Regions from separate parts of the Leclercia sp. G3L genome, predicted to be linked through region 2. Evidence: predicted binding sites of a transcription regulator. Region 2 holds the regulator's gene; each other region holds the start of a gene.
What was found. Region 2 encodes CRP, which controls carbon source genes, mostly activating them, when cyclic AMP is high. Its sites were predicted from a motif close to ATGTGANNNNNNTCACAT; they were not measured.

Region 1 (7,706 bases), 1.0 Mb from region 2:
GCGCGGCACCAGCACGCGTTCATCGACAAAGAACTCATGGCCGCAGAACCAGGCTTTATTGGTGAGGTAGGCCACCGGGATACGTTCGTTAACGCGGCGGATCACGCGCTCAACGATGCGGTGTTTCTCGCTGGAGGTCAGGCGCGCAGAGCGCATATCTTCCGGGATATCCAGCGGCAGATAGAGGGACGGCAGAACCAGCTGCACCGCCTCATCCCACGGGTTATCGGTACCGTGACCGTACCAGATATTGGCCGCGCTGAAACGGCTGACCGCCCAACGCAACATGTCCTGAATGGTTTGCAGCTCATTCACCGCTTCATCGACAAAAATTTTATCCACTATATTCTCCAGGGCATGCTCGCTAAATTTTCGGCGGCTAGTGTGCCACGAAGACGGCGATAAATCAGCACTGTCGCTAACGCCTTGCGGGTAAAAAATGCGTTTTGCCGCGCGGCGAGTCAGGTACACTGTGGGAAATAAGAGATGAGACGGACCCATGAAAAAGAAAACATCGCTGAGCGAGGAGGATCAAACGCTGTTTCGTCAGCTGATGACCGGCACGCGTAAAATCAAGCAGGACACCATCGTCCACCCTCCATTACGCAAAAAAGTGAGTGAAGTTCCGGTAAAACGGCTGATCCAGGAACAGGCAGACGCCAGCCACTATTTTTCCGATGAGTTCCAGCCGCTGCTGAACACCGAGGGCGCGGTAAAGTATGTGCGATCGGACGTCAGCCATTTCGAGCTGAAAAAATTACGTCGTGGGGATTATTCGCCGGAACTGTTTCTCGATCTGCACGGCTTAACGCAGATGCAGGCCAAACAGGAGCTGGGCGCGCTGATTGCGGCCTGCCGCCGGGAACATGTCTTTTGCGCCTGCGTGATGCACGGCCACGGAAAGCATATCCTCAAGCAGCAAACCCCACTGTGGCTTGCCCAGCATCCGCACGTGATGGCTTTTCATCAGGCACCCAAAGAGTACGGCGGTGATGCCGCCTTACTGGTGCTGATTGAAGTGGAAGAGTGGCAACCGCCTGAGCTGCCCTGACAGGCAGGCGGGTGGCTGAGGCTACCCGCCTGGATGTGGTTTACGTCAGATAGCTTTCGCCATCTTCAGATTGCAGGGGCTCATTTGCCAGTTGAACACGCCGACACCTTTTTCATCGAGAGTGACGTTGGCAATGGCGGAAGTGCTGAACATCGGCGGCGTTTCGCCCGGACAGAGTTCAGATACCAGGTAGCCGACTAACGGCAGATGGGAAATCACCAGCGCAGAGGCGACGCCTTCATTGCACAGCACCTGAAGATAGCCACTGACCAAACCCACATCACCACAGGGGGTCAGCTCGGGCAGAACATCGACACCGGCAGGCAGGTTCATACACTCCCCTACCACTTCCAGTGTCTGCTCAGCACGCAGGAACGGGCTGACGAGGACACGTTCAATATCCACTTTTTGCCCTTTCAGCCAGGTTGCCATTTGACGGGACTCGTCACAGCCGCAAGGCGTAAGAGGACGAACAGAGTCACTGGCAGCATCGAGTGCCGCGTCACCGTGACGCATGATAAAAACTTGCATATTGCACCGCTTTTGTTGACCAGGATCACCGGCGTTAACACCCCGCGTGAACACATCACGAGGTAGAAAACCCGATGGCCGGGCATTGTGCCTGATCCATCCGTTGAATGAAACGCTGTTTTTTACCTCAACGGCGTAAGTATAGTCAATGTCAGTTTACAAATTAGACAGGACCAGACCCTTCAACGGCGGATTTACTCTTATTTGACCTTAATTTACCGGGTCAGTTTCCTTTGCTGGCCAAAATCGCAGCCCCTGATCCGCCATTTGCAACAATGTGTCACACGGTGTAAACCGCGGCCCATATCGCACAGCCAGTCGTTGTAAAATCGCAACAACTTCACCCGCGCCAATGCTATCCATATAGCGGAACGGGCCACCCAGGAAAGGTGGAAAACCAATGCCAAACACCGCGCCAATGTCGCCGTCGCGAGCGTTTCTGATTACCCGCTCATCAAAGCAGCGCGCCGCCTCGTTGAGCATCATCATGACGCAACGTTCTGCACACTGCTGTGCAGAGAGTTTGCCCTCGCCGGTGGGCTTAATAAGCCCATAAACCGCCGGGTCTACCTGCTTCTTGCTTTTACGCCCTTTTGGATCGTAAAGATAGAAACCGCGTCCATTTTTTCTGCCTTTGCGATCGTCATTCAAAATTGCAGAAACAATGTTTGCAGGGGCGCTAAATCGTTCCCCGTAAGCCCTTTCCAGCACAGGTATAATTTTAGTGCCGGTATCTATTCCCACCTCATCCAAAAGTTGGATTGGGCCGACCGGGAAACCAAACTTCACCAGCGCATTATCAATGTGATCCACCTTCTCCCCTTCGGTTAGCAGGCGCATGGCTTCATTGATATAGGGTGCCAGGATGCGATTGACGTAGAACCCGGCTTTATCGGCCACCACCACCGGCGTTTTGCCCTGCATTTTTGCCAGCTTAACAATGGTGGCAACGGTCTGCGGGCTGGTGCCAGCGTGCGGAATGACCTCCACCAGCGGCATTTTTTCAACCGGGCTAAAGAAATGCAGCCCGATCACCTGTTCAGGACGCGCAGCCTGCGCTGCAATATCGCCAATCGGCAGCGACGAGGTGTTAGAAGCAAAGATGGTGTGCGGCGCGCAGTGCGCTTCAACCTCAGCCACCATCTGCTGTTTCAGCGCCAGATCCTCAAATACCGCCTCAATCACCACATCGCGATGGCGAAAGCCACTGTAATCGGTGGTGCCGGAGATCAGCGCCAGCTCGCGATCGCGCTCACTGGCTTTGATATGGCGGCGTTTGACCTTCTTATCAAGCAGCTGCCAGCTGTACTGCAGGGCATGGTTGATCCCCTTCGGGTTGATGTCCTTGATCCGCACCGGTAATTTGCCCTTGCTGGCGCTTACGAAGGCGATACCGCCCCCCATCAGCCCGCCACCCAGCACGCCGACGGCGTCGAGCGGGGCAGGATCTGCCTCGCTACCCGGGTCTTTTTTGACCTCGGTGCTGGCAAAAAAGAGGCTGCGTAGCGCCTGTGACTGCGGGGTCATCGCCAGCTCGCCAAAGGCTTTGGCTTCTGCGGCATAGCCGCTGCTGCTGCCCTGCGTCAGAACGGTATGGATAACTTCGAGAATACGTTTTGCCGCCGGGTAATTCCCCTGCGTTTTTTGTTCGGTTTTGTTCGCTACCATCTTAAATAGCAGCGTGCGGCCCAGCGGGCCTGCCAGCACGCGCTCGCGCACCGGTAATTGACGACCGGCCGGTTTGTCTTTCAGAGCCAGCGCTACTGCGGCCTCCAGCAGGATGGCATGCGGGACCACCTCGTCCACCAGCCCCACCTTCAGGGCCTGACGCGGACTCAGCTGCTTGCCGGTGAGGATCATCTCCAGCGCCGTGCTGACGCCCACCAGCCGCGGCAGACGCTGGGTGCCACCTGAGCCGGGCAGTAAGCCGAGCTGCACTTCCGGCAGACCCAGCACCGTTTTGCCGTCGTCGGTACAAATTCGTCCGTGACAGGCCAGAGCCAGCTCCAGACCCCCACCGAGGCAGGCGCCGTGGATCGCCGCAATCACCGGGATCGGCAGAGCATGAATTTCGGCCATGATCTGCTGCCCCTGACGGGCAAGATCTTCCGCCTCTTGCGCGCTGTTGGCGCGGGCAATCATGTTGATATCGGCCCCGGCGATAAAGTTGTCCGGCTTGGCCGAGATAAATACCAGCCCGCGCAGGGTTTTGTTTTCCCGCACCTGCTTCAGGATCGCGCGGACCTGACCGCTAAACTCGGCTTTCAGGGTATTCATCTTTTCGTCTGGCGCATCGATGGTGACCACCGCCACGTTGTCCGGACGCACATTGAGGGTAAACGCCGTTGTCATCTCCATTATTCTGCCTCCAGAACCATTGCGGCGCCCAGGCCACCCGCCGCACAGGCGGTGACCAGGCCAAACCCGCCGCCGCGACGGCGCAACTCGTGCAGCGTCTGGGTGATCATCCTCGCCCCGGTTGCCGCAAAGGGGTGGCCGTAGGCAATGGAGCCCCCCAGCACGTTAAATTTGCTTTCATCCACCTCGCCCGTGGCATGGGCACGCCCTAACACGTCGCGGGCAAAGCGTTCGCTGGCCAGCAGCTGCAGGTTGGCCAGGGTCTGGGCGGCAAAGGCTTCATGCATGTCGATAAGCGTCAGGTCGTTCATAGTGAGCCCGGCACGCTCCAGCGCCAGCGGCGTGGACCAAGCCGGCCCCAGCAGCATGTCCTGCCAGACATCAATGGCGGTAAAGGCATAGCTGCGCAGGTAGCCGAGCGGGGTGAGGCCCAGCTCTTTGGCCCGGGATTCGGTCATCAGGATCACTGCCGCCGCGCCATCGGTTAATGGCGTGCTGTTGGCGGCGGTCACGGTGCCGTGCTTACGGTCGAATGCCGGACGCAGTTTCGCGTAATCCGCCAGCGTCGAAGTGCCCCGGATATTGTTATCTTCGCTTAAGGGCTCACGGTACGGCGGGGTGTAGGCGGTCATCACCTCTTGCGCCAGCTTGCCCTCCGCCCAGGCCTGAGCGGCGCGCTGGTGCGAGCGGTGCGCCAGCGCATCCTGCTGTTCGCGGGTAATGCCGTAGGTCTTCGCCATCTGTTCGGCGGTATCACCCATCCGCAGGCCGGTGGAGTATTCCGCGACCGCAGGCGGCACGGGGAGGAGATCGCGCAAACGCAGACGCGAGAAGAGGGATAAGCGCTGCCCGGTGGTGCGGGCCTTATTGACGTCCACCAGCACGCGGGCAAGCTTTTTGCTGACGCCGATCGGCAGGACAGAGGATGAGTCGGCCCCCCCGGCAATTCCGGCGCGAATGGTGCCCGTTATCAGGCTTTCCGCAACGTTCGCCACCGCCTGAAAGCTGGTGGCGCAGGCGCGGCTGACGCTGTAGGCATCGGTGTGGACATTCATTCCGGTGCCCAGCACGATCTCACGGGCAATATTCGGCGCTTCCGGCATCTGCACCACCTGGCCGAAGACCAGCTGTTCAATCACCTCAGGAGGTATTTCGCTGCGAGCCAGCAACTCCCCCACCACCATTTTTCCCAGATCGACGGCAGGAATGCCATGAAACGCCGTCGCCTGACGGGCAAATGGCGTACGTAATCCACTGACAATGGCAATGCGATCGCCCTGACGGGTGATTAGCGGTAATGCCTGACTCATAACGCTCCCCTGTGAATAACAAATGCGCAAAGTGGTCTGACCTGATAACAGTCTTAACCAAATTTTTACATTAGCCAATCGGAGAGAAGAAAAATTGCGAGCGAAGCCACAGAGCACAAACGAAACGCCCCCATGAATGGGGGCATTGAAGGGAAATTAACGCAGACCGAGCTGGAAAATCAGGGACTCAGCTTCGCAGCTGAACACAAAATCGATGTCCAGGCGCACCCCGCCGTTCACTTCAGTGAAGGTGGAGGTGATGTCGCACGGTTCAGACTCAACGCCGCGGGCTTTGGCAGTCAGTGCGGCCAGCGTCTCTTCGGCTTCGGCACGGCTGGCGAACTCACGGCTGTAAGAGGCGGTGCAATCCGTGTTATCCACGATGGTACCCACATCCATACAGCAGCAAACCGGGGTTTCATCAGCACTGCATTTACTCATAGTAGATTTCCTCTGTAGTCGCGCACGGCGCGAAATAGACACAATGCTGATATTTTACGCCCCGCTCGGGAGCGGCTCCAGTCGTTAATGGCCTAAACGCGGGTAAGTGAGCAATATCACACGTAAAAATGATCTAAAACAAAAATCACCCGTTTGGAGTAAGCGAACTGGTCACAATTTTGCCAACCAGATCCCGTTTCGAAAAACATATCAGTAAATATTAATAAACAGACTTGCAACATTCTATCTGGTCAGACCTATACTCTCGCCACTGGTCTGATTTCTAAGTGTTACGACAGACCCTACACTTCGCGCTCCTGTTACGGTATGTAACAAATATTGAATAAAAATAACTCAATGAGGTTATGGTCATGAGCCAGAAAACCCTGTTCAACAAAACTGCGCTGGCAGTCGCAGTGGCAATCGTCTCCACCTCCGCCTGGTCTGCGGGCTTTCAGCTTAACGAGTTTTCTTCCTCAGGCCTGGGCCGTGCCTATTCCGGGGAAGGCGCTATCGCTGATGACGCAGGAAATGCGAGCCGTAACCCTGCCCTGATCATGATGTTTGATCGTCCAACCTTCTCCGCGGGTGCCATTTTTGTTGACCCTGGCGTAGATATCACCGGACGTTCACCAACGGGCGCAAGCCTGAACGCGGATAACATCGCGCCAACAGCATGGGTTCCAAACCTGCACTTTGTCGCGCCAATCAATGAACAATTTGGCTGGGGCGCGTCCGTTACCTCTAACTACGGACTGGCGACCGAGTTCAATAACAACTACGCAGCAGGGGCATACGGCGGTAAAACCGACCTGGAAACCCTCAACCTGAACCTGAGCGGTGCTTATCGCCTGGATAATCACTGGAGTTTCGGTGTTGGCTTTGATGCGGTGTATGCGAAAGCGAAAATTGAGCGCTACGCGGGTGACCTGGGTCGAATCGTCGCAGGCTCCGGCGCACTACCTCCAGCCCTGGCACGACCGGTCGCGGGGATCCCTGGAGATACCCAGATTGCCTACCTGAAGGGTGATGAGTGGGGCTTTGGCTGGAACGCCGGTATTCTGTATGAAATCGACAAGAACAACCGCTATGGCTTTACCTACCGTTCTGAAGTAAAAATCGATTTCGATGGCGACTATAAGAGCAGCCTGCCTTCAGCCTACAACCAGATCCTCGGCAACTTTGGTCTGCCAATGGGGACGGATGGCCGCACCACTGGCGGTTCTCTGACCCTGAACTTACCTGAGATGTGGGAACTGTCCGGTTACAACAGAGTCGCGCCGCAATGGGCCATCCACTATAGCCTGACCTACACGAGCTGGAGCCAGTTCCAGGAGCTGAAAGCGACCAACAGCGGCGGTGATACGCTGTTCTTTAAAGACGAAAGCTTCCGTGACGCTTACCGCATCGCTCTGGGTACCACCTACTATATGGACGATAACTGGACGTTCCGTACCGGTATTGCCTTCGATGACAGCCCGGTTCCGGCAGACAAACGTTCTATCTCCATTCCGGATCAGGATCGCTTCTGGCTGAGCGCCGGCGCGACCTATGCATTCAACAAAGATGCCTCAATCGATGCGGGTGTCTCTTATATGCATGGTCAGAAAGTGACGTTCCAGGAAGGTCCGTATGAGTTCTCTTCTGAAGGTAAAGCCTGGCTGTATGGCATGAACTTCAACTACGCGTTCTAATCACGTAGCGATAAAAAAAGGTGAGCTTCGCGCTCACCTTTTCTTTTTTATTCCGCATCAATCTCGGAGAGTTCATTCTCGATCGCTTTCGCGTTCGGGTTATCTTCCGGTTTCAGCTTGCCGCCGTTAGCAATAAAGTCATGGTTCTGGAAGTAGGCTTCACGCACCATGATGTACGGATCGGAAGACTGACGCAGCAGTCCGTCTGAATCCAGCAGCTGCGCGCGCGACTCGACACCTTCCAGCGTCCATTTACCCACCGACAGCGGCCAGGTCAGCCAGGACAGTACCGGATAGAGGGTATCGACCGCATCACCACCA
Region 2 (7,706 bases):
GAAGGCGACAGTTTTCACCGCTTTACCCGCCCTGAAATGGATATGGCGATCCGCAAGGCCCGCGATCTCGGCAAACACATCAGCTACTTTGGCCCGGATGCCAACGACTTTGGCCTGCTGGAGCAAACCTTCGCTGAATACGGGCGAAGCGGCACCGGTCAGGCGCGCAAATACCTGCACACCTATGACGAAGCGGTGCCCTGGAACCAGGTGCCGGGCACTTTCACACCCTGGCAGCCGCTGCCGGAACCCACCGACGTGCTGTTTTATGAAGGCCTGCATGGCGGGGTGGTCACGCCGCAACACGACGTGGCGCGCCATGTCGATCTGCTGGTGGGCGTGGTGCCGATTGTTAACCTGGAGTGGATCCAGAAGCTGACGCGGGATACCAGCGAGCGCGGTCATTCCCGCGAGGCGGTGATGGACTCCGTGGTGCGCTCAATGGAAGATTACATTAACTTCCTGACGCCACAGTTTTCCCGCACCCACATTAACTTCCAGCGCGTTCCGACCGTAGACACCTCGAACCCCTTTGCCGCCAAGGCTATCCCGTCCCTGGACGAGAGCTTCGTGGTGATCCATTTCCGCAATCTGGACAATATCGATTACCCCTGGCTGCTGGCGATGCTACAGGGTTCGTTTATTTCGCATATCAATACGCTGGTGGTTCCGGGCGGGAAGATGGGGCTGGCGATGGAGTTAATCATGATGCCGCTGGTGCAGCGGTTGATGGAAGGCAAGAAAATCGATTGAAGCCTTGTTGCCCGGTGGCGCTACGCTTACCGGGCCTACGGGCTCTGTAGGCCGGGCAAACGAAGTGCCGCCCGGCGTTTTAGCAAGGCTTACGCCTCGATCACTTCATACGAGTGGGTAATATTTACCGCTTTCTCCAGCATCAGCGCCACGGAGCAGTACTTCTCCGCAGAAAGATCGACCGCGCGGGATACCGCCGCGTCTTTCAGCGCTTTGCCGGTGACCACGAAGTGAAGGTTGATATGGGTGAACAGGCGCGGCGCCTCTTCACGACGCTCTGAGGTCAGTTTCACTTCACAGTCGGTCACATCGTGACGCCCTTTTTGCAGGATCGACACCACGTCGATCGCGCTGCATCCTCCTGCCGCCATCAGGACCACTTCCATCGGACTTGGCGCTTTATCGCCGGAGTTACCGTCCATCAAAATCTGGTGCCCGGAAGCCGACTCACCGAGGAACGTTAGCCCTTCAACCCATTTCACACGTGCTTGCATTTTTATTAACTCCAGGATTGCATTTTTCCTGACAGATTACGCGCCAGTAACAATTCTGACAACGGAAGTCGACCTGCATCAAGCTGAAGCGAGACACCAGGAGACACGCGGCAAAAGCTATGCTAAAACAGTCGAGATGCTACAGTAATACATTGACGTTACACATGTATGCAGAGGACATCACACATTACAGGCTGCTAATTATTGTGCCAGCCAGACCCCAGGCAGGGGGAAGAATTCGATTGCAACCCCAGAGTACAGGTACATAGCCAGACTCTGGAGACAGCTTATAACAGAGGATAACAGCGCATGGTGCTTGGCAAACCGCAAACAGACCCGACTCTCGAATGGTTCTTGTCTCATTGCCATATTCATAAGTACCCATCGAAGAGCACGCTGATTCACCAGGGTGAAAAAGCGGAAACGTTGTACTACATCGTCAAAGGCTCAGTGGCAGTGCTGATCAAAGATGAAGAAGGCAAAGAGATGATCCTCTCTTACCTGAATCAGGGAGACTTTATCGGCGAACTGGGCCTGTTTGAAGAAGGTCAGGAGCGTAGCGCCTGGGTTCGTGCAAAAACGGCCTGTGAAGTGGCTGAGATCTCTTATAAGAAATTCCGCCAGCTGATCCAGGTGAATCCGGATATCCTGATGCGCCTCTCTTCGCAGATGGCTCGCCGTCTGCAGGTCACGTCCGAGAAAGTGGGTAACCTCGCCTTCCTCGACGTAACGGGCCGTATTGCCCAGACCCTGCTGAACCTGGCGAAACAGCCAGACGCTATGACCCACCCGGACGGTATGCAAATTAAAATTACCCGTCAGGAAATTGGTCAGATCGTCGGATGTTCTCGTGAGACAGTGGGTCGTATCCTGAAAATGCTGGAAGATCAAAACCTGATTTCCGCCCACGGTAAAACCATCGTGGTTTACGGAACACGTTAATTCCGCTAAAACGGCGTGGCATCGCACGATGACACGCCGTTTTTGTCTCTATCCCCATGTGGCGCAGGCTCATTTATCACCCGGAAGTTAACTACGCACTGCGGCAAACCCTGGTGTTGTGTCTCCCTGTGGCTGTGGGTCTGATCTTCGGTCATCTGCAACACGGCCTGCTCTTCTCTCTCGTTCCTGCCTGCTGCAACATTGCCGGTCTGGGCACGCCACATAAGCGCTTCTTTAAACGTCTGACTATTGGCGGCTGCCTGTTCGCGGGCTGTAGCCTGGCCGTACAGCTGCTGCTGGCGCGGGATATTCCGCTGCCTCTGATTCTGACCGTGCTGGCGATGACGCTAGGGGTCACGGCTGAGATCAGCGCCCTGCATGCGCGACTGCTGCCCGCCTCGCTGATTGCGGCCATCTTTACCCTGAGCCTGGCGGGGAATATGCCGGTCTGGGAACCGCTACTCCTCTATACGCTGGGCACCCTCTGGTACGGGCTGTTTAACTGGTTCTGGTTCTGGATGTGGCGTGAACAGCCGCTGCGTGAGTCGCTGAGCATGCTCTATCAACAGCTGGCGGATTATTGCGAAGCAAAATACACCCTGCTGACGCAGCACACCGACCCTGAAAAATCGTTGCCCCCGCTGCTGGCCCGCCAGCAGAAGGTAGTGGACCTGATCAGCCTCTGTTACCAACAGCTGCATATGCTGGCGGCCAACAGGAATCATGAATACAAACGCCTGCTGCGCACCTTCCAGGTGGGGCTGGATCTACAGGAGCACATCTCCGTCAGCCTGCATCACCCGAAGGAGGTGCAGAAGCTGGTGGAGCGCAGTCACGCTGAAGCGGTGATCCGCTGGAACGCGCAGACCGTTGCGGCACGCCTGCGGGTGCTGGCTGACGACATTCTCTATCATCGCTACCCCACCCGCTTCACCATGGACAAGCAGCTCGGCGCCCTGGAGAAAATTGCCCGCCAGCACCCGGATAACCCGGTGGGTCAGTTCTGCGCCTGGCACTTCAGCCGTATTGCCCGCGTGCTGCGCACCCAGCGCCCGCTCTACCCGCGCGACCTGATGGCGGACAAGCAGAAACGCCTGCCGCTGATCCCCGCTCTGAGAAGCTATCTGTCGCTGAAGTCTGCCGCCCTGCGTAACGCGGCGCGCATCAGCGTGATGCTGAGTATCGCCAGCCTGATGGGCGTGGCGCTGCACCTGCCGAAACCCTACTGGATCTTAATGACAGTGCTGCTGGTGACGCAAAACGGCTATAGCGCGACGCGGGTGCGTATTCTCCACCGGGCGGCCGGCACGCTGGCGGGGCTGATTATTGCCGGCGTGACCCTGCACTTCCACGTCCCGGAAGGCTACACCCTTGCCGGGATGTTGATGGTGACGCTGGTAAGCTACCTGATCATTCGCAAGAGCTACGGCTGGGCGACGGTGGGCTTTACGGTCACGGCGGTGTACACCCTGCAGCTGCTGACCCTGAACGGCGAGCAGTTTATTGTCGCCCGGCTGGCCGATACCCTGATTGGCTGCCTGATCGCCTTCGGGGGGATGGTCTGGCTATGGCCGCAGTGGCAGAGCGGGCTTCTGCGGCAGAATGCCCACGACGCGCTGGAAGCGGATCAGGAGGCTATCCGCCTGATCCTCAGCGACGATCCGCAGCCGACGCCGCTGGCGTGGCAACGCATGAAGGTCAATCAGGCGCACAACGCGCTGTTCAACTCTCTGAACCAGGCGATGCAGGAGCCGGGCTTCAATTCGGCGTATCTGGCGGACATGAAGCTGTGGGTGACGCACAGCCAGTTTATCGTCGAGCATATCAACGCGATGACGACCCTGGCGCGGGAGCATACGATGCTGACGCCAGACCTGGCGCAGCGATATCTGCAGTCGTGTGAAATTGCGCTTCAGCGCTGCCAGCAGCGTCTGGAGTATGACGCGCCGGGCGAAAGCGGGGACAGCAATATTCTGGAAGCGCCAGAGACCCTGACGCAAGACCCCATGAGTACGCTGGAGCAGCATCTGCAGCGCACCATTGGGCATCTGAACACCATGCACACCATTTCGTCGGTGGCATGGCGTCAACGCCCGCATCATGGGATCTGGTTGATTCGACGGCTGAAGCGGACGCCGTACTAAATGCCGGGTGGCGCTGCGCTTACCCGGCCTACAAAACCGTAGGCCCGTGCAAGCGTAGCGCCGCCGGGCAACACAGCTACTTCTGAACCACGCGCTTCACCGCGGCGGCAAAGCGGTTCATCCCTTCATCGATATCCTGGCTTTCCACCAGCAGCGACGGGGCGAAGCGCATCACGTCCGGCCCGGCGTTGAGGACCATTGCCCCTTCACCGGCGGCAGCGTAGAGGAAATCGCGCGCCCGGCCTTTGTACTGCGGCTTCAGCTCGGCGCCAATCAACAGCCCCATGCCGCGAATATCGCTGAAGACATCATACCGGGCATCGATCTGCTGGAGGTGCTGCACAAACTGCTCGCGCTTCGTGTTGACGCCGCTCAGCACCTCTGGGGTATTGATGATATCAAACGCCGCGCCAGCCACGGCACACGCCAGCGGGTTACCGCCGTAGGTGGAGCCGTGAGAACCCACGTGGAACGCCGAAGCGATATCCTGGGTGGTCAGCACCGCACTGACCGGGAAACCGCCGCCGAGCGCTTTGGCGCTGGTGAGGATATCTGGCGTCACGCCGTAGTGCATGTAAGCAAACAGATCCCCGGTACGGCCCATGCCGCTCTGCACCTCATCAAACACCAGCAGGGCCTGGTGCTGGTCGCACAACTCGCGCAGCCCCTGCAGGAATTCCGGGGCCGCCGCCATTACGCCGCCCTCGCCCTGAATCGGCTCCACCACCACCGCGCAGGTGTGATCGTCCATCACCGCTTTCACCGCATGCAGATCGTTAAACGGGACGTGAATAATGTCGGCCGGTTTCGGGCCAAAGCCATCAGAATATTTTGGCTGTCCGCCCACGGTCACGGTAAACAGCGACCGGCCATGGAAGGCGTTGTGGAAGGCGATGATTTTGGTTTTGAACGGGCTGTGGCGGGTGGAAGCGTAGTAGCGCGCCAGCTTAAAGGCCGTTTCGTTGGCTTCGGTGCCGGAATTCATAAACAGCACGCGCTCGGCAAAGGTAGCGTCGATAATTTTACGCCCCAGACGCAGCGCCGGTTCGTTGGTAAAGACATTGCTGGTGTGCCACAGGGTTTCGCCCTGCGTTTTGAGCGCCTCGACCAGCGCCGGGTGACAGTGGCCTAACGCCGTCACCGCAATACCACCCGCAAAATCAATGTACTCTTTACCCTGCTGATCCCAGACGCGGCTGCCTTTCCCCTTCACCGGGATAAACTCAGCCGGTGCATAAATTGGCAGGATAACTTCATCGAATGTTGCGCGCGTAATTGCAGATTGTTCAGTTGCCATGTAACCCCACCCTTTTTTAAGCAAGAAGCAAAAGTGAAAATATAATCACGAAATATGCTTAAAAAATCACTTTATGGCAACTAAAAATCAACGATGCAGAAAATTAGCCAGCAGCTGGTGACCCTGTTCGCTGAGAATACTTTCCGGATGGAACTGCACCCCTTCCAGATCCCATTCCCGGTGGCGGATACCCATAATCTCCCGGGTCTCGCTCCAGGCGGTAACTTCAAAGCAGTCGGGTAAGGTGGGCGGGTCAATAACCAGGGAGTGATAGCGGGTCACGGTAAGGGGGTTATTGAGGCCAGAGAAGACCCCCGTACCGGTGTGGGTGACGGGAGAGGTTTTGCCGTGCATCACTTTAGCGGCACGAACAATGGTCGCGCCAAAAACCTGACCGATGGCCTGATGCCCTAGGCAGACGCCGAGGATCGGTAATTTACCGGCATAGTGCTCGATCGCCGCCAGCGAGATACCGGACTCATCCGGCGTGCAGGGGCCGGGAGAGATAACGATTTTCTGCGGGTTCAGCGCAGCGACATCTTCCAGAGAGAGCACGTCGTTGCGCCGGACCACCACCTCCGCCCCCAGCTCGCAAAAATACTGGTACAGGTTCCAGGTGAAGGAATCGTAGTTATCAATCAGCAGAATCATGGCGGCTCCCGAAAAAATGGCCGCCCTATTCTACTCAGTTTCCCGGGCTTCGCTTACCACTTTGCTGAAGATTGTGTTCAGCGCGCTCAGATCGCCCATCGCGCCGCTCTGGTTGGCCTGCGCCCACTCCTCAGGGTCGATACCGCGCCAATCAAGTTGATAGCCTGCATGGATCGCTAACTGTTCAAAGAAGATGCGCTGAACGATCCCGTTTCCGATGCGGAAAGGATGCAGAACGTTGATTTCGCAGTAGTAGTGGCTGAGGCGGTTAATAAAATCCGCTTTCTCGAGCCCGACGAGATACCCCTCCTCCTCCAGATCCTGCATCAGGGCATTGCCCTCTTTTTCGATATAGGCAAAGTGGCAGAACCGGGTGTCGCCCTGATAAATATCCATTTCACGAATATCTCCCGCCCAGTCAAAAATATCCTGGTAGAGATGGTGGTGGATGGCGCACAGGTGCGGCAGACCGCGCAACAGCGGCCCCAGGCTCAGGGTTGCCGCACGTAGCGCGGTGAATTCATACGCCGCCTGCGCCAGACGCTCAGCCTGACGAATGCCCAGCCGGTTACGCATCACATTCAGTTCCGGATAGAGATAAGGATCGCGATCGTTGCCGTATTTATCGCTCATGCTGCCTCCCTAACGCTTCAAGACGGATCTGCGCCTCATCTGTGCTGAGGGTAACTAACGGGCTGTCGACCCCCTCAAGGCGGCGACTGGCCTGAAAATTCGCGTTTCGCTGTTGTTCCCAGAGACGGGATTTTTGCTTTTCAGTGAGCTTTTTCACCTGTTACCTCCCTGATTGTGCTCGTGTTGCCACAAGTATAAGCAGCAAACTGCGGTTTCGCAGGAAGGTAAAGGCAACGCGGGCAATGCCTGCCCGCGCCAGCAGGGATTAAGGCAGGACTTTCGCAGAGAGGATAACTATCGGTTTTGTCGGCACATTCTGGTAAGGGCCGACGTCGTGCGTCTGTACCTGAGAAATTTTGTCGGCCACGTCCATGCCTTTCACAACTTTACCAAAGACCGCATAACCAAAATCACGCTGGCCGTGGTCGAGGAAGGCGTTATCCGCCACGTTGAGGAAGAACTGGCTGGTGGCGCTGTCTTTATCGGCGGTACGCGCCATTGAGATGGTGCCGCGGCTGTTGCGCAGGCCGTTATCCGCTTCGTTCTTGATTGGCGGGTTCGGCTGTTTCTGCTGCATCTGTTCGTTGAAGCCGCCGCCCTGAAGCATAAAGCCAGGGATCACGCGGTGGAAGGTGGTGCCGTTATAAAAACCGCTGTTCACATAATCGAGGAAGTTTTTCACAGAAACAGGGGCTTTCTGACTGTTCAGTTCCAGCTCAATGTTACCGGCAGAGGTGGTCAACAGAACGTGCGGGTCTCCTTTGGCTGCCAGCGCAGCAGGAGAGAGGGCTG
Region 3 (7,706 bases), 480 kb from region 2:
CCTGGTGCAACTCAACGTGCCGGGCTGGCCGCGTTCGGTAGCGATCGATCTGGTGTGGAATAAGCGCTCTCCGCCGGGGACGGCGGGAAACTGGCTGCGGCACTGGCTTCAGCACCAGGCGGATCCTGTGTGATGAATACGACATTCCCCTGATCGGTACCGAAATCTAAAAGGACTACACTTGATGGGGTGAATTAACCGTCGAGAAGAGACATGGCCGCTAAAAATACCATTACGCCCCGGGTGCTGCTGCTCTCAGCCAGAGACTGGGTGCCTAATAATCCTCATCTGCCGGTGCTGATCTATAAAGGGGTAATATCGGAAGGCGATTTTGCCAGCCAGTTTGAACAACGGTTTGCCGACAACGGATGGCCGCCCCAGTGGCGCGATGGGATTTTCGACTATCACCATTACCACTCGACTGCCCATGAAGTGTTGGGTGTTGCCCGGGGAACGGCGCGCCTGGTGATTGGCGGTCCTGGGGGTGAAGAGATGGAGGTCGAAGCCGGGGACGCCCTGTTATTGCCTGCGGGAACCGGGCACTGCCGCTTATCTGCAACGCTCGATTTTCAGGTAGTAGGGGCATATCCGCCGGGGATGGAGTTCGATCTGTGTAAGCAGGCGGCAACGCCGGCAATACTGGCGCGTATCGTGGCGCTGCCGTTTCCTGAGTCGGATCCAATTAATGGCAACGAGCCTGCCTTAACCCAGTACTGGAAATCTCCGCCCTTCAGCCAGTGAAGGGCGGAACAGGGTTACTTGCCGGTATAAATATCGAAGCTGAAGTATTGTGAGGCGAGCTTTTTATAGGTCCCGTCCGCCAGGATCGCCGCGATAGCGCCGTTCAACTCCTGGCGCAGCTGGTCATCCTCTTTGCGCAGTCCAATGGCCGCCCCGGCGCCAAACAGGGCATCGTCCTGCAGCGCATTGCCGACAAAGGCAAACTCTTTACCCTGCGGCTTGTTGAGGAAGCTGTATTCCGCCATCACCCCGGAGAGCACGGCGCCATCAATACGCCCGGACTCGAGGTCGCGGATCACCTGATCGGCACCCTGGTAGGCCACCACGTTAACGCCCTTGCCGCGCCACTGCTCATTGGCATAAGTTTCCTGGGCGGAACCCTGCTCAACGCCGATGGTTTTCCCCTTCAGCTGATCCACGCTGTTGCTGGCGAGGCTGTTTTTACGTGCCACCAGGAAAGCCGGGCCGCTGTAGATCTTGTCGCTGAAGGCAATCTGCTCTTTACGCTTGTCGGTGATGTACATCCCGGAGAGGATGGCATCAAATTTACGCGCCTTCAGGGACGGAATGATGCCGTCGAAGTTGCTTTCAACCCAGACGCATTTCGCCTGCAGTTGCTTACAGATGGCATTGCCCAGATCGATATCAAAACCGACCACCTCGCCCTGCGGATTTTTCGATTCAAAGGGGGCAAAGGTCGGATCCACGCCAAAACGCAGCTCTTTGGTCTCTGCTGCCAGGGCAGACGACGTTGCCAGCAGTGCCACCAGCGGTAAAAGGTATTTTTTCATTATCTGTCCCTGTCTTAACGGCAATAGTTTTCAACCAAACGGGCAAAGAAGGAGGCCCCGGTGGTAATGATCTCATCATTAAAGTCGTAGCCCGGGTTATGCACCATGCAGCCGCCTTTTTCCCCTTTCTCGCCGTTGCCGAGCAGGAAATAGCTGCCCGGACGTTGCTGGAGCATAAAAGCGAAATCTTCACTGCCGTTGGACGGGGAGACGCTCTCGAGTACCGCATCCTCGCCAAAGAATTCGACGGCCAGCTGGCGGGCGAAGGCGGTCTGTTCCGCATCGTTCACCAGCACCGGGTAGGAGTCATAGATCTCCACTTCGCTGGTGGCGCCGTAGCTGCGGGCGGTGAAGTCGGTGAGCTCCTGAATCCGACGGATCAGCAGGTCGCGGATCTCCGGCTTCATCGAACGCACCGTCAGCTCCATCACCGCGCTGTCCGGGATCACGTTAGAGGCAATGCCCGCCTGGAAGGTGCCGACGGTCACCACCGCGGTTTCACCCGGCGGCACGTTACGTGCCACAATGCTCTGCAGGGACATGATCAGGGCGGCCCCGGTCACAATCGGATCCACGGTGCGTTCCGGGTGCGCACCGTGACCGCCGTACCCTTGCAGGGTAATTTTCACGGTGTCGGCGGAGGCCATAAAGTTGCCTTCATAGAAACCAAACTTACCGGTCGGCAGATAAGGCATATTGTGCAGGGCGAAAATACGGTCGCAGGGGAAGCGGTCAAACAGCCCGTCTTTAATCATTAAATCCGCGCCGCCAATCGCCTCTTCGGCAGGCTGGAAAATAAGGTGCACGGTGCCGTTAAACTGGCAGGCATCCGAGGCAATGTATTTCGCCGCGGCCAGTAAAATCGCGGTGTGGCCGTCGTGGCCGCAGGCGTGCATTTTGCCCGGTACGGTACTGGCCCACGGCAAATCGGTGGCTTCTAAGATCGGTAAGGCATCCATATCGGCGCGCAGGCCGATGGATTTGCTGCCCTGGCCTTTGCTGAGCGAGCCGACCACGCCGGTTTTTCCGATCTCCCGCGTCACCTGATAGCCCCAGCCTTCCAGCTGGCGAGCCACCAGATTGCTGGTATTAAACTCTTCGAGACTTAATTCGGGATTGGCATGTAAATGACGGCGGATGGCGATGATTTCTTCTTCTGATTCTTTTATTTCTGGAATGATACAGTCGGACATTTGTTACTCCAGTGTAAACGCGTGTTTGCCACTCCTAACTTATCGTCGTGCCGTCATAATGCAAATGCGTTCTCTTATAATTAGCGCGGAAATTATAAGTTGTGTGAATGCATGCGGGCTTTACATCCGGGCCTGCAAAATGAGTGCGCGATCCTTTGTGATAAAACTCACTTTTTTTAAACAATTACATCATTAGTTGATAACAATACTCTACTATGTGCGGTGTCATTTTGCGCAGAGGTTGAGATGAAAGACGTCGTGATAGTGGGTGCGTTGCGCACAGCAATTGGCTGTTTCCAGGGAGCGCTCTCACGCCACTCGGCGGTAGATCTGGGCAGCGTGGTGGTCCGCGCGCTGGTGGAGCGCAGTGGCATTGAGGCCCACGAGATCGACGAGGTGATCCTCGGTCAGGTGCTGACCGCAGGGGCCGGGCAAAACCCTGCCCGTCAGGCCGCGCTGAAAGGGGGATTACCCAACACCGTCTCTGCCATTACCATCAACGACGTCTGTGGCTCCGGGCTTAAGGCGCTGCACCTGGCAACCCAGGCGATCCAGTGCGGTGAAGCCGACGTGGTGATCGCCGGTGGTCAGGAGAACATGAGCCGCGCGCCGCACGTTCTGACCGACAGCCGCACGGGCGCTCAGCTGGGGAACAGCCAGCTTATCGACAGCCTGGTGCACGACGGGCTGTGGGATGCCTTCAACGATTACCATATGGGCGTTACGGCGGAAAACCTGGCGCGGGAATATGGTATCTCCCGTGAACGACAGGACGCCTACGCCCTCAGCTCTCAACATAAGGCCCGGGCCGCCATTGACGCAGGCCGTTTCCGGGATGAGATTGTCCCGGTCAACGCGCAGAAGCAGAACGGTGAACATCTGCTGGTGGATACCGATGAACAGCCGCGTACCGATGCCAGCGCAGAAGGGCTGGCGTTGCTCAATCCTGCCTTTGAACTCACCGGTTCGGTCACCGCCGGGAATGCCTCCTCTATCAACGACGGTGCCGCCGCCGTGATGATGATGAGCGAGAGCAAAGCCGAAGCGCTGAATCTGCCGGTGCTGGCGCGCATTAAAGCCTTTGCCAGCGTCGGCGTGGATCCCGCCTTAATGGGAATCGCCCCGGTGCATGCGACGCGCCGCTGCCTGGAGCGGGCAGGGTGGCAGCTGGCGGATGTCGATCTGATCGAAGTCAATGAAGCCTTTGCTGCCCAGGCGCTTTCGGTAGGGAAAATGCTGGAGTGGGATGAGCGCCGGGTCAATGTCAACGGCGGGGCGATAGCGCTGGGCCACCCCATTGGCGCGTCTGGCTGCCGTATTCTGGTCTCGCTGGTGCATGAGATGGTGAAACGTGATGCCCGCAAAGGGCTGGCGACGTTGTGCATTGGCGGCGGGCAGGGTGTGGCACTCGCCATAGAACGCTAATTCGCTTTGATATATATCAACCTAAATAAGCCTCCCGTCACGGAGGCTTATTCGTTTGTGAGCTCCATCATATTTTTACCCTTGTAAGTAGATTCTCAAACTTCCTCGAAATATTTACCGCATTCGCTGAGTCGCTAATAAAAATTTAGTGTGATCCCGATCCGTTAAATTCCGCTTAAAACCCCTCTTTTGTTGATATTGCTCACGCCTGGCTTTGCCAAAAAAAATGAAACAAATAATTACGATCATGATCACTAAAATTACGTATTTAAAAAAATAAAATTCAATTCCATAAAAACGAAACATCATTTTAAACGAGGGTTTGTCCATGTTTAAGAAATCTCTGGTCCTTGCTTCACTTATTGGCGCTTCTTTCGCAGCTCAGGCTGTCACCGTGGATCTGCGTCACGAATACATTGATACTGGTACCAACGCAGACCGCGTGGCAGTTTCACACCGTTTCGAAAATGGTTTTGGTTTTTCAGTAGAAGCGAAATGGAAATCCGGCGGCGATAAAGCTGACCAGCCGTTTTCCGATGTGGTAGGTAATGGTCACGAAGACCAGATTAGCTGGCGCTGGAAAGCAACCCCGAATATTGCGTTAACACCAGGCTTTACCGTTGAAAGTAAAGACAGTTTCACCATTTATAAACCGTATCTGCATGCGCAATATAGCTTCGATAATGGCTTCTACGTTGCCGCACGTTACCGTTATGACTACACCCGTTATCCGTCAAGCTCGAATAAAGACGACGATAAAGTTAACCGTGGCGATGCGTGGGTTGGCTGGGTGATGGGCGACTGGCGTACCGAGCTCAATTACGTATACGCGAAAAGCTCCGAAGGCACTATCCGTAATAACAACAAAGATTACTCCCAGGAATATAACGTCAAGCTGGCGTACAAAATTGATAAAAACTGGGCCCCATATGGTGAAGTGGGCAACGTCGGTGTGAAAGAGACCGATGAGCGTCAGACCCGTCTCCGTGTCGGTGTAGCATATTCGTTCTAATAACAAGCAGTACCTCCGGGATTAACCGGCTCGAACGAGTCGGTTTTTTTATGCCTGCAATTTATGACTTCACCGATCGACAGATAAAAAAAAGCCCTCCATAAAGAAGGGCAAGGCCAGTTACAGGAACACAAACACAAACTTTTATTCACGCAACAGTTCAGGTTGCTCAGGAAGCTTCGCAATATAGAGAGCAGGTTTGCCGTCTTTATCGGAACTAAACAGGACCGCTTTATCATCCGGGGTAAAGGATGGATGCGGATGGGTCACCTGGCGGCTGTTGGCCACGGTTGCCCAGGAGGTATCGTGACGCGCAACGCGGAAGTAAGCTTTTTTCGCCACGTCAAACGCATACAGGTAAGGATCGTTATCGATGGTATAGCCGCTGGTGTCTTTCACATCAACCGGCGTGCCGGAACCATCACCCACCAGCAGCGTGCCGTCAAAGTTACTCATCAGGTGCGAACAGGTCGGCATCTGCATCACTGCGCTGTTCTCGCCGGTATCCGGATTGAAGCTATACACCGTACGGCCTTGTTGGCCTTTCAGGTAAGAGACATACACCAGCGCCGAGCCGTTCGGTACCCAGAACTCGTGGGTGCAGCTTTCGCCTTCCGCATGCTCTTTAACCTTACGCACGTTGCTGCCGTCTTCGTTAACCATCCACATGCGGGCATCCACCAGATCGTGCGGGCCTTCATGGCAGAACGCGACGGTGTTGTCATCGAACGGACGGTAGATCGGGTGACCGAGCCAGTTTTTCTCTTCGTGGATCACGCTGCTTTCGCCGGTCTGCAGATCGACGCGCAGCAGGCGGCAGTGCGGTCCTTTATGGAAGAAGTCGTGGAAGATTTTCCAGTCGTTCAGCGGGGTCCAGTCGCTCTTCGCAATTTCGATACCCACCAGTTTGGTGCAGTCAGAGTTGGCCACCCAGGTGCCGTAGCCGACCCAGTCGTCGCTCACGCGATACACTTCGCGCTCAACCAGCGTCGTCAGATTGACTTCCAGCAGGGTGCGATCATTCTTAACGTAATAGAGGGATTTATCATCCGGCGACAGGAAGCCGCCAAAGGTGTTGTCGCCCGCGCCTTCGGTTAACTGCACCGCTTCGGCCTTTTTCAGATCCAGCAGATAGTAGTTCCAGTGGCCATCGAATTCACCAGCAAACAGCAGATGACTACCGTCGTTGAAAAAACACTTTTGATAGAAGTAGTTACGATGACAGGTAACTTCAGGGGGGGTCAGGCGGGTGACTTCCACGCCTGTATCCGGATCGCGACTGACCTCATAGTTCAGTTTGACCCGCATGCCTTTTGCCATGATGCACTCCTTGAATTCGACGACAGGGTTTTACCTGCGGTCCGATCGGTAAAATATGAGTTTAAAAACTGGGTGTTAAAATATCAAAACATCGTTTCAGTGTGTGTGACTGGTGGCGCACTTCTGAAGGAAAAGCCCGCGAATTCATCATTCTCTTTACATCTGTTCAGATTTTTATCATCCCGGCATCAATTTTTTATTCCTTTATAAGTTATTGTTTAATTTAAAAATTAGAGTATGAATTTTAAAAATTAGTTTTAAGAAAGCGATGTCAACTCCCTGACAATCGTGATCGCAACTGCAATTTTGAGATTAACTAACAGAAAAAGTGAAACATCGTTTTCAATGTAATTGAAAACCCATTTCACAGCAGATAATATGTGCCCATCACGAAAACGGAACACCGTTTTGTTAATTATCATGGCCTTCGGGGCCGATAAATTCTGGAGGTTAATGTGGAAGTCAGACAAAGCATCCACAGCGCGCATGCAAAAACGCTGGATACCCAGGGTCTGCGCGATGAGTTTTTAGTTGAGAAAGTATTTGTCGCTGATCAATACACCATGGTGTACAGCCACATTGACCGCATCATCGTTGGCGGCATCATGCCGGTGGCCAAAACGGTCTCTGTCGGTGGTGAAGTGGGCAAGCAGCTCGGCGTCAGCTTCTTCCTCGAGCGTCGTGAGCTGGGCGTGATTAACATCGGCGGCCCGGGCACCATCACCGTTGACGGTCAGTGCTATGAGATCGGCCATCGCGACGCGCTGTACGTCGGGAAAGGCGCGCAGGAAGTGGTCTTCGCCAGCGTCGATAGCGGCAAACCGGCGAAGTTTTACTACAACTGCGCCCCGGCACACACCACCTATCCGACCAAAAAAGTGACCCCGGCGGAAGTCTCACCGGTCACCCTGGGTGACAACCTCACCAGCAACCGCCGCACCATCAATAAATATTTCGTTCCTGATGTGCTGGAGACCTGCCAGCTCAGCATGGGTCTGACCGAGCTTGAGCCGGGCAACCTGTGGAACACCATGCCGTGCCATACCCACGAGCGCCGCATGGAAGTGTACTTCTACTTCAATATGGAAGAAGACGCCTGTGTATTCCATATGATGGGTCAGCCGCAGGAGACGCGCCATATCGTGATGCATAACGAGCAGGCCGTCATTTCTCCAAGCTGGTCTATTCACTCTGGCGTAGGTACGCGTGCCTATACCTTCATCT
Region 4 (7,706 bases), 690 kb from region 2:
GCGTTTGGAGAGCTCACGCGCCAGCTTCACGCGCTGCGCCTCGCCGCCCGACAGGGTGGTTGCCGACTGGCCCAGACGAATGTAGGTCAGACCGACATCCATCAGGGTCTGGAGCTTACGCGCCAGCGCCGGAACGGCATCAAAGAACTCACGGGCCTCTTCGATGGTCATATCCAGCACTTCGTGGATGGTCTTGCCTTTGTACTTAATCTCCAGCGTTTCGCGGTTATAGCGTTTGCCTTTGCACTGGTCGCACGGCACGTAGATATCCGGCAGGAAGTGCATTTCGACCTTGATCACCCCATCGCCCTGACAGGCTTCACAGCGGCCGCCGCGGACGTTAAAGCTGAAACGTCCAGGCGTATAGCCGCGCGAACGCGATTCCGGCACGCCGGCAAAGAGTTCACGTACCGGCGTAAACACGCCGGTATAGGTGGCCGGGTTCGAGCGCGGCGTACGGCCGATCGGGCTCTGGTCGATATCGATCACCTTGTCGAAGTGCTCCAGGCCGTGGATCTCGCGATACGGCGCCGGTTCAGCCAGGGTTGCCCCGTTCAGCTGGGTCTGAGCAATCGGGAACAGGGTGTCGTTAATCAGCGTTGATTTACCGGAACCCGAGACACCCGTGATACAGGTGAACAGGCCGACCGGCAGGGTCAGAGTCACGTCTTTCAGGTTGTTACCGCGCGCCCCGGTGAGCTTCAGCACTTTTTCCGGGTTGGCGGGTACGCGCTGTTTCGGCACTTCAATCTTGCGCTTGCCGCTCATGTACTGGCCGGTCAGGGATTCTGGTACCGCCATAATAGCGTCCAGTGGACCTTCCGCTACCACCTGGCCACCGTGGACGCCGGCCCCGGGGCCGATGTCGATCACGTGGTCGGCCGCGCGGATCGCGTCTTCATCGTGCTCAACCACAATCACCGTGTTGCCGAGGTTACGCAGATGGATCAGCGTCCCGAGCAGACGTTCGTTGTCGCGCTGGTGCAGGCCGATGGACGGCTCATCCAGCACGTACATCACCCCCACCAGACCCGCGCCGATCTGGCTCGCCAGACGGATACGCTGGGCTTCACCGCCGGACAGGGTCTCTGCCGAGCGGGAAAGGGTGAGGTAGTTCAGGCCGACGTTGACCAGGAACTTGAGGCGATCGCCGATCTCCTTCAGCACTTTCTCGGCGATTTGCGCGCGCTGGCCGGAGAGCTTCAGGTTGTTGAAGAAGTCCATCGCATGACCGATGCTCATGTCCGAGATGGTCGGCAGCGGCGTGTTTTCAACATACACGTGACGCGCTTCGCGACGCAGACGGGTGCCGTCACAGGTGGCGCAGGAGCGGTTGCTGATGAACTTCGCCAGCTCTTCACGTACCGCGCTGGATTCCGTCTCTTTGTAGCGGCGCTCCATGTTGTGCAGCACGCCTTCGAACGGATGACGGCGCACCGAGGTATCGCCGCGATCGTTCATGTACTTGAACTCGATGTTCTCTTTCGCGGAGCCGAACAGGATCACTTTGTGTACGGTTGGGCTGAGGCTGCCCCACGGCGCTTCGACGTCGAACTTATAGTGTTCAGCCAGCGACTTCAGCATCTGGAAATAGTAGAAGTTACGCTTGTCCCAGCCGCGGATCGCGCCGCCGGCCAGCGACAGTTCCGGGTTCTGGATCACTCGCTCAGGATCGAAATACTGCTGCACGCCCAGACCATCACAGGTCGGGCAGGCCCCCGCCGGGTTGTTGAACGAGAACAGACGCGGTTCCAGCTCGCGCATGCTGTAGCCGCACACCGGGCAGGCGAAGTTGGCAGAGAAAAGCAGCTCTTCCGCTTGCGGGTCATCCATATCGGCCACCACGGCCGTACCGCCGGAGAGATCCAGCGCGGTTTCGAACGACTCCGCCAGGCGCTGGGTCAGGTCATCACGCACCTTAAAGCGGTCGATCACGACCTCGATGGTGTGTTTCTTTTGCAGCTCCAGCTTCGGCGGATCGGAGAGATCGCACACTTCCCCGTCGATACGGGCGCGGATATAGCCCTGGCTGGCCAGGTTTTCCAGCGTTTTGGTGTGCTCGCCTTTGCGCTCTTTAATGATTGGCGCCAGCAGCATCAGGCGTTTGCCTTCCGGCTGCGCCAGCACGTTATCCACCATCTGGCTGACGGTCTGGGCCGCCAGCGGGACATCGTGGTCCGGGCAGCGCGGCTCGCCCACGCGGGCATACAGCAGACGCAGGTAATCATGGATTTCGGTGATGGTCCCGACGGTGGAGCGCGGGTTGTGAGAAGTCGACTTCTGCTCAATGGAGATGGCCGGCGACAACCCTTCGATATGGTCGACGTCCGGTTTTTCCATCAGCGACAGGAACTGGCGCGCATATGCAGAGAGCGATTCAACGTAACGACGCTGTCCTTCGGCATACAGGGTGTCGAAAGCCAGTGAGGATTTGCCTGAGCCTGAAAGCCCGGTCACGACGATCAGTTTGTCGCGAGGGATGACGAGGTTGATATTCTTGAGATTGTGGGTGCGGGCGCCCCGAACTTCTATCTTATCCATTCACCTTTCCCGGTAGGTAGATACACGGAATGCCTGGTTTGTTTGAAGGACAACCGGCAGAAACGATTAATTATGACACAAATTGACCTGGCTGGATATACAGTATTGGAATGCAAATTCTGATTACTTGTGCAACAATGTATCCTTCGTGAGAAGTCTGGAAGATGCTTCCCAACTATCGGAAGACCACGTGGAAATGGTACACTCGCGCGCTTACACTATTCAGACAAGTTTTCAGGAGACACGATCATGGCCAGCAGAGGCGTAAACAAGGTGATTCTCGTCGGTAATCTGGGCCAGGACCCGGAAGTACGCTATATGCCGAGTGGTGGTGCAGTGGCCAACATTACGCTGGCTACTTCCGAATCCTGGCGTGATAAAGCGACCGGTGAGATGAAAGAGCAGACCGAATGGCACCGCGTTGTGCTGTTTGGCAAACTGGCCGAAGTGGCCGGTGAATATCTGCGTAAAGGCTCCCAGGTCTATATCGAAGGCCAGCTGCGTACCCGCAAATGGACCGATCAGTCCGGCGCAGAAAAATACACCACCGAAGTGGTAGTCAACGTTGGCGGCACCATGCAGATGCTGGGTGGCCGTCAGGGCGGTGGCGCACCAGCAGGTGGCGGCCAGCAGCAGCAGGGCGGTTGGGGTCAGCCTCAGCAGCCGCAGGGCGGCAACCAGTTCAGCGGCGGCGCACAGTCCCGTCCGCAGCAGCAGCCGTCTGCACCGGCGCAGTCCAACGAACCGCCAATGGATTTCGACGACGATATCCCGTTCTGATAATCAGAACCTGCGTTTCGTAACAACAAAAAACCCAGACGATGTCTGGGTTTTTTTATATCTACTAGGTGTACATCATTGGCCAGTCTGGTGGCGTATGGCTCATCGCCTCGACCATTACCGCTTTAACGTTGTTCCAGATAACGGCCACATCCAGCAGGGTGATGCCCAGCAGGCCGGTCGCGAACCAGCATGCCGCCGCCAGACCCAGACAGGTGCTGATCACCGCCAGCGCGGTGTAATCCGATTTACGAAATTGAATGTTCAGCGTGCTGGCCAGAAACATCAGCACTGCGCTCAACAACTCCCAGCGTGCAAACACAACACCGGTGGTAATAGCTGCCATAAAACGATCCTCAAAGATAACCGCCGCCGGGTAAAGCGCGACGTTGCCCACACGCTGTGGCAAACTGGCTATCGGCAGGCTCAGACTCACAACAATGAAACGATGTTTCTTGTTACATAAGATATGTGAACTATATCACGTTTGTTCTTTTATTCGCCACTGGGCAAATGCATAAAAATGGCCTCATATAACCTTTATATTAACGTGGTTATTGCGAGCGAAAATATATATTTAGCCTGCTAACCGGTGTATTTATGACAACTTTGCTGATAATTCATCGGGATAAGAAAACATGTACAGCGCGGCAGTTGATGTACAATATTTACAGCCTCAGGGCTATAGATTATGCTTCTTCCCGTTGCTTACTCTGTTCGTAATAAATAAATCAGGCTTGTGCTTTTTGTTGTTTATTATTCTTTGTCCTTTTATTTTTACACACGCATCCCAGTAAGAGAGTCGCATTAATGTATGCTGACTGAATATCACTTTATTCCTGATTAATTCGTTGCGGTATTTCTGTCTCGTTAATGAGCTGCGAATAACCAATGACGCAAGTAAATCGAGAGAATATTAAAGACAGTACCCGAGCCCTGCACGCATTAGCTAAATTAATGCCAAAATTATCGTCCCACGCCACCTTAACGGATCTGCTGGAGACGATTAATCATACCTTTGGTGCCCAGCTTAGCTGGGTGATGATGCAGGATGATACGGGCCAGCCGCAGTTTGTCAGTGCCGGGGAATTAACCTGCCATCCGCTGGAAATTAATGCATTTCTTGCCAGCCTGTTATTGCAACGCCATCGCCGTCCGTGGCAGGTCATCGGCTGGAAAGAGAATATGGGTGCGTTGATATTTCCTCCAGGGCATCCGGGACATCGCCAGTTACAGTGCGGGGTGCTGTGTCAAATGGCCCCGCATCAGCACGGTTACTTCTTCCTGGGGTTTACGCAACCGCAAAGCACTATCACCGTGCTGAAAGAGGTGGTGATTATCCTGGTAGAAAAGCTAAAGGATTTTGTCACCGGGCTTGTCGCGCGTGAACGCACGGCAAAAGAGATGCAGCGGATGATCGCCCAGTACAAAACGCTGTTTGAGCGGGCGCCGGTGCTGATGAACTCTTTCGACAGGCATAGCCGCTGCGTATTGTGGAATGCCGAATGCGAAAAGGTGTTTGGCTGGTCGATGGCGGAGATTAACGCCCATGCCGAGCCGCTGGCGCTGTTTTATCCTGACCCGGAGATGCGACGCCGGGTGCACGAGTCGGTGAACAGCACCCCGTTGAACGATATGTATGAATGGCACCCGGTACGCCGGGACGGTACGCAGCTGACGGTCCTGTGGTCGAATATCGGCCTGCCGGACGGCTCGATCCTCAATATCGGGCTCGATATCACCGCCCGTAAAAAAGCGGAGCGGCAGCTGGAGATGAAGGCCATGACCGACGATCTGACGCGCTGTTTAAATCGCTTTGCCATCCTGCAGCGGATTGCCGCTGCCCTGGAGGCCAGCCGGCGGCAGGAGGCCGATAGCCATTTCTCGGTCCTGATGTTTGACCTGGATTTCTTTAAACAGATTAATGACCAGTGGGGCCACCTGGTGGGGGATGCCGCGCTGGTGCACTTCTGCGACTGCCTGCGGGCGCTGATCCCGCCCGGTTCGGCGCTGGGCCGGGTCGGTGGAGAGGAGTTTTTACTGCTGCTGCCGAAGAGCCGCAGCGACGCGGCGGTGCAGCTCTCCACCCGGCTTCGCAAGGCGCTGTCCGTGACGCCGCTTAACGTTGGCAGCCGGACGCTGATCCTCTCCTTTAGCGCGGGGGTGGTGGAGGTAAGCGGTGAACAGCACGATACCTCCTCGCTACTCATTAGCGCAGATAAGGCACTTTATGATGCCAAACGCGCGGGAAGAGGAAAAACAATCGTCGCGGTTGATTATTTATAAATCACTTTAATCATTATCATGGGATAAATAGCACAAAATCTCATGATGAAGTTGCGCTTTTTTGACGCTGTCGGTAGTTTGACTTAATCGACGACATTCTGTTGAGTTATCCGGGAGCCTGGCTTTCGCCACCGGTAATTATTTTACTTAATAAACAGGAAACGAATACTTTCAGTTTGGCTTACGGACAAATATTATCGGCATAACCAAATATTAGGTTATTGGTGTTAAAAGTCAGTTGCTAACTTCGCATGATTCATGCAACGTAATCACCTGTTTAGCAAAGCATCCGGCCTTCATGATTACAGGCACATAAAAAGCAGGGATATAGGGCGGAAATGAATCGTAGCGCACGGGACAAGGTGCTGAGGATAGTCGGGGTTATCATGGTAGTTTTGCTACCTGTGATGCTTGCGCTATGGTTTGCCCAGCAACGCGCGGTCAACGAAACAAGTAGTCAGCTTCGATCCTTTGCTCAACTCGCTTTAGACAAAACTGAACTGGTCATTCAGCAGGTGGATCTGGCCCGGCAGGCGGCTGAACAGTATTCGGGTGATATTTGCACGCCGGCACATCGGCAAAATATGTTAAATATCGTCCGGGGCCGGCTTTACATTGCCGACCTGCTCTATGCTGAAGGGCGTGAATTCCTCTGCTCAACGACGAGCACCCCCGATAATCCCTATATTATTTCCGCCGCCAATTACCAACGCCAGCCTGACGTCTCTACCTATTATTACCGCGACACCCCATTTTATGCGGGATATAAGATGACTTATATGCAATTAGGTCATTATGTGGTGGTGGTTAATCCGCTGACCTATAGCGAAGTGATGTCTTCGGATCGTTCTCTGGCATGGGGCGTATTTGATACGATAACCAATGCCTTTTTCTCCGTCAGCGAACAGGCCAATCAGAATGAATTAAAAACGCTGATTAGCGATAACGATCTGGCGTTCCAGAATGAAGGCCGCTTTTATACTATTGTTCGCTCGGACAAGCGCCCGATTGCCGCTATTGTTTCAACGACTAACCAGCGCTTTTATGAAGTGCTCTATCATCAGGCGACATTAACCCTGCCGCTGGGGATGATCAGCAGCATTATTATTTTACTGATGTGGTCGAGAACACGACGCGAATTTAACTCCCCGGGTCGCTTATTGCATCGGGCATTAAATAAAAGACAGCTTTGTCTGCACTACCAGCCGATTATCGATATTAAAACCAACCTTTGTGTCGGGGCAGAGGCACTGTTGCGATGGCCTGGGTTTAACGGTCCGGTGATGAGCCCGGTAGAGTTTATCCCGCTGGCAGAAAAAGAGGGCATGAGCGAGCGCATTACCGACTACGTGGTGGAAGAAGTCTTCAGCGATCTGGGTCCTTTCCTGGCCTGCAACCCACATATCTATATCTCCATTAACCTGTCGGCCACGGACTTTCACTCTTCACGCCTGATTGCGATGATCTCCGATAAAGCCCGCCACTACAACGTCCGGGCCCAGCAAATCAAAATCGAAGTGACCGAGCGCGGGTTTATCGACGTGCCGAAAACGACGCCGGTGATTCAGGCGTTTCGACAGGCAGGATATGAAGTGGCGATCGATGATTTTGGTACCGGCTATTCCAACCTGCACAACCTCTACTCGCTGAACGTGGATATCCTGAAAATCGATAAATCTTTTATTGATACGCTGACCACCAACAGCACCAGCCATCTGATCGTCGAGCACATTATCGAAATGGCCCAAAGCCTGCGCTTAAAAACCATCGCGGAAGGGGTGGAAACGGCGGAACAGGTCACGTGGTTAAACAAGCGCGGCGTGCAGTATTGTCAGGGCTGGCACTTTGCAAAGGCGATGTCGCCGCAGGATTTCATGACCTGGCAGCAACAGCCTGTCGCGGCAACACTCGCCCACAGCCATTAATTCAGCTGATGACGATAGTCGCTGGGGGTCCGATCAAACTCGCGGCGGAATACGCGGGAAAACGTCTGCTGGGAGACATAACCCAGATCCATGGCGATATCAAAAATAGGGCGCTGGGTGGTGCGTAACGCCTGAGCGGCCAGCAATAATCTGCGTTGACGAATGTACTCGCCG

Region 1: LRS40_RS13735 (YfcZ/YiiS family protein) is a predicted target of CRP. The motif match lies at 5,796-5,813, and genes of this name have one in related genera.
Region 3: LRS40_RS11295 (acetyl-CoA C-acetyltransferase) is a predicted target of CRP. The motif match lies at 2,881-2,898, and genes of this name have one in related genera.
Region 4: LRS40_RS05515 (YjcB family protein) is a predicted target of CRP. The motif match lies at 3,791-3,808, and genes of this name have one in related genera.

Annotation. Positions count from the first base shown of each region.
Region 1 covers NZ_CP088265.1:2,580,594-2,588,299, reverse strand. The annotation lists gene prmB (50S ribosomal protein L3 N(5)-glutamine methyltransferase) at 1-342, opposite strand, end outside; gene smrB (endonuclease SmrB) at 500-1,051, shown strand; gene sixA (phosphohistidine phosphatase SixA) at 1,097-1,582, opposite strand; gene fadJ (fatty acid oxidation complex subunit alpha FadJ) at 1,793-3,940, opposite strand; gene fadI (acetyl-CoA C-acyltransferase FadI) at 3,940-5,250, opposite strand; gene LRS40_RS13735 (YfcZ/YiiS family protein) at 5,407-5,691, opposite strand; gene fadL (long-chain fatty acid transporter FadL) at 6,063-7,385, shown strand; gene mlaA (phospholipid-binding lipoprotein MlaA) at 7,433-7,706, opposite strand, start outside.
Region 2 covers NZ_CP088265.1:1,554,555-1,562,260, reverse strand. The annotation lists gene LRS40_RS08770 (phosphoribulokinase) at 1-753, shown strand, start outside; gene LRS40_RS08765 (OsmC family protein) at 843-1,247, opposite strand; gene crp (cAMP-activated global transcriptional regulator CRP) at 1,557-2,189, shown strand; gene LRS40_RS08755 (YccS/YhfK family putative transporter) at 2,246-4,333, shown strand; gene LRS40_RS08750 (aspartate aminotransferase family protein) at 4,410-5,630, opposite strand; gene pabA (aminodeoxychorismate synthase component 2) at 5,718-6,281, opposite strand; gene LRS40_RS08740 (putative adenosine monophosphate-protein transferase Fic) at 6,312-6,914, opposite strand; gene LRS40_RS08735 (YhfG family protein) at 6,904-7,071, opposite strand; gene ppiA (peptidylprolyl isomerase A) at 7,180-7,706, opposite strand, start outside.
Region 3 covers NZ_CP088265.1:2,038,768-2,046,473, forward strand. The annotation lists gene LRS40_RS11275 (LysR family transcriptional regulator) at 1-133, shown strand, start outside; gene LRS40_RS11280 (cupin domain-containing protein) at 214-741, shown strand; gene LRS40_RS11285 (ABC transporter substrate-binding protein) at 756-1,532, opposite strand; gene LRS40_RS11290 (M20 aminoacylase family protein) at 1,547-2,725, opposite strand; gene LRS40_RS11295 (acetyl-CoA C-acetyltransferase) at 2,972-4,150, shown strand; gene LRS40_RS11300 (oligogalacturonate-specific porin KdgM family protein) at 4,479-5,162, shown strand; gene LRS40_RS11305 (oligogalacturonate lyase family protein) at 5,307-6,482, opposite strand; gene kduI (5-dehydro-4-deoxy-D-glucuronate isomerase) at 6,938-7,706, shown strand, end outside.
Region 4 covers NZ_CP088265.1:861,520-869,225, reverse strand. The annotation lists gene uvrA (excinuclease ABC subunit UvrA) at 1-2,541, opposite strand, end outside; gene ssb1 (single-stranded DNA-binding protein SSB1) at 2,791-3,321, shown strand; gene LRS40_RS05515 (YjcB family protein) at 3,386-3,667, opposite strand; gene LRS40_RS05510 (sensor domain-containing diguanylate cyclase) at 4,279-5,607, shown strand; gene LRS40_RS05505 (EAL domain-containing protein) at 5,946-7,532, shown strand; gene soxS (superoxide response transcriptional regulator SoxS) at 7,529-7,706, opposite strand, start outside.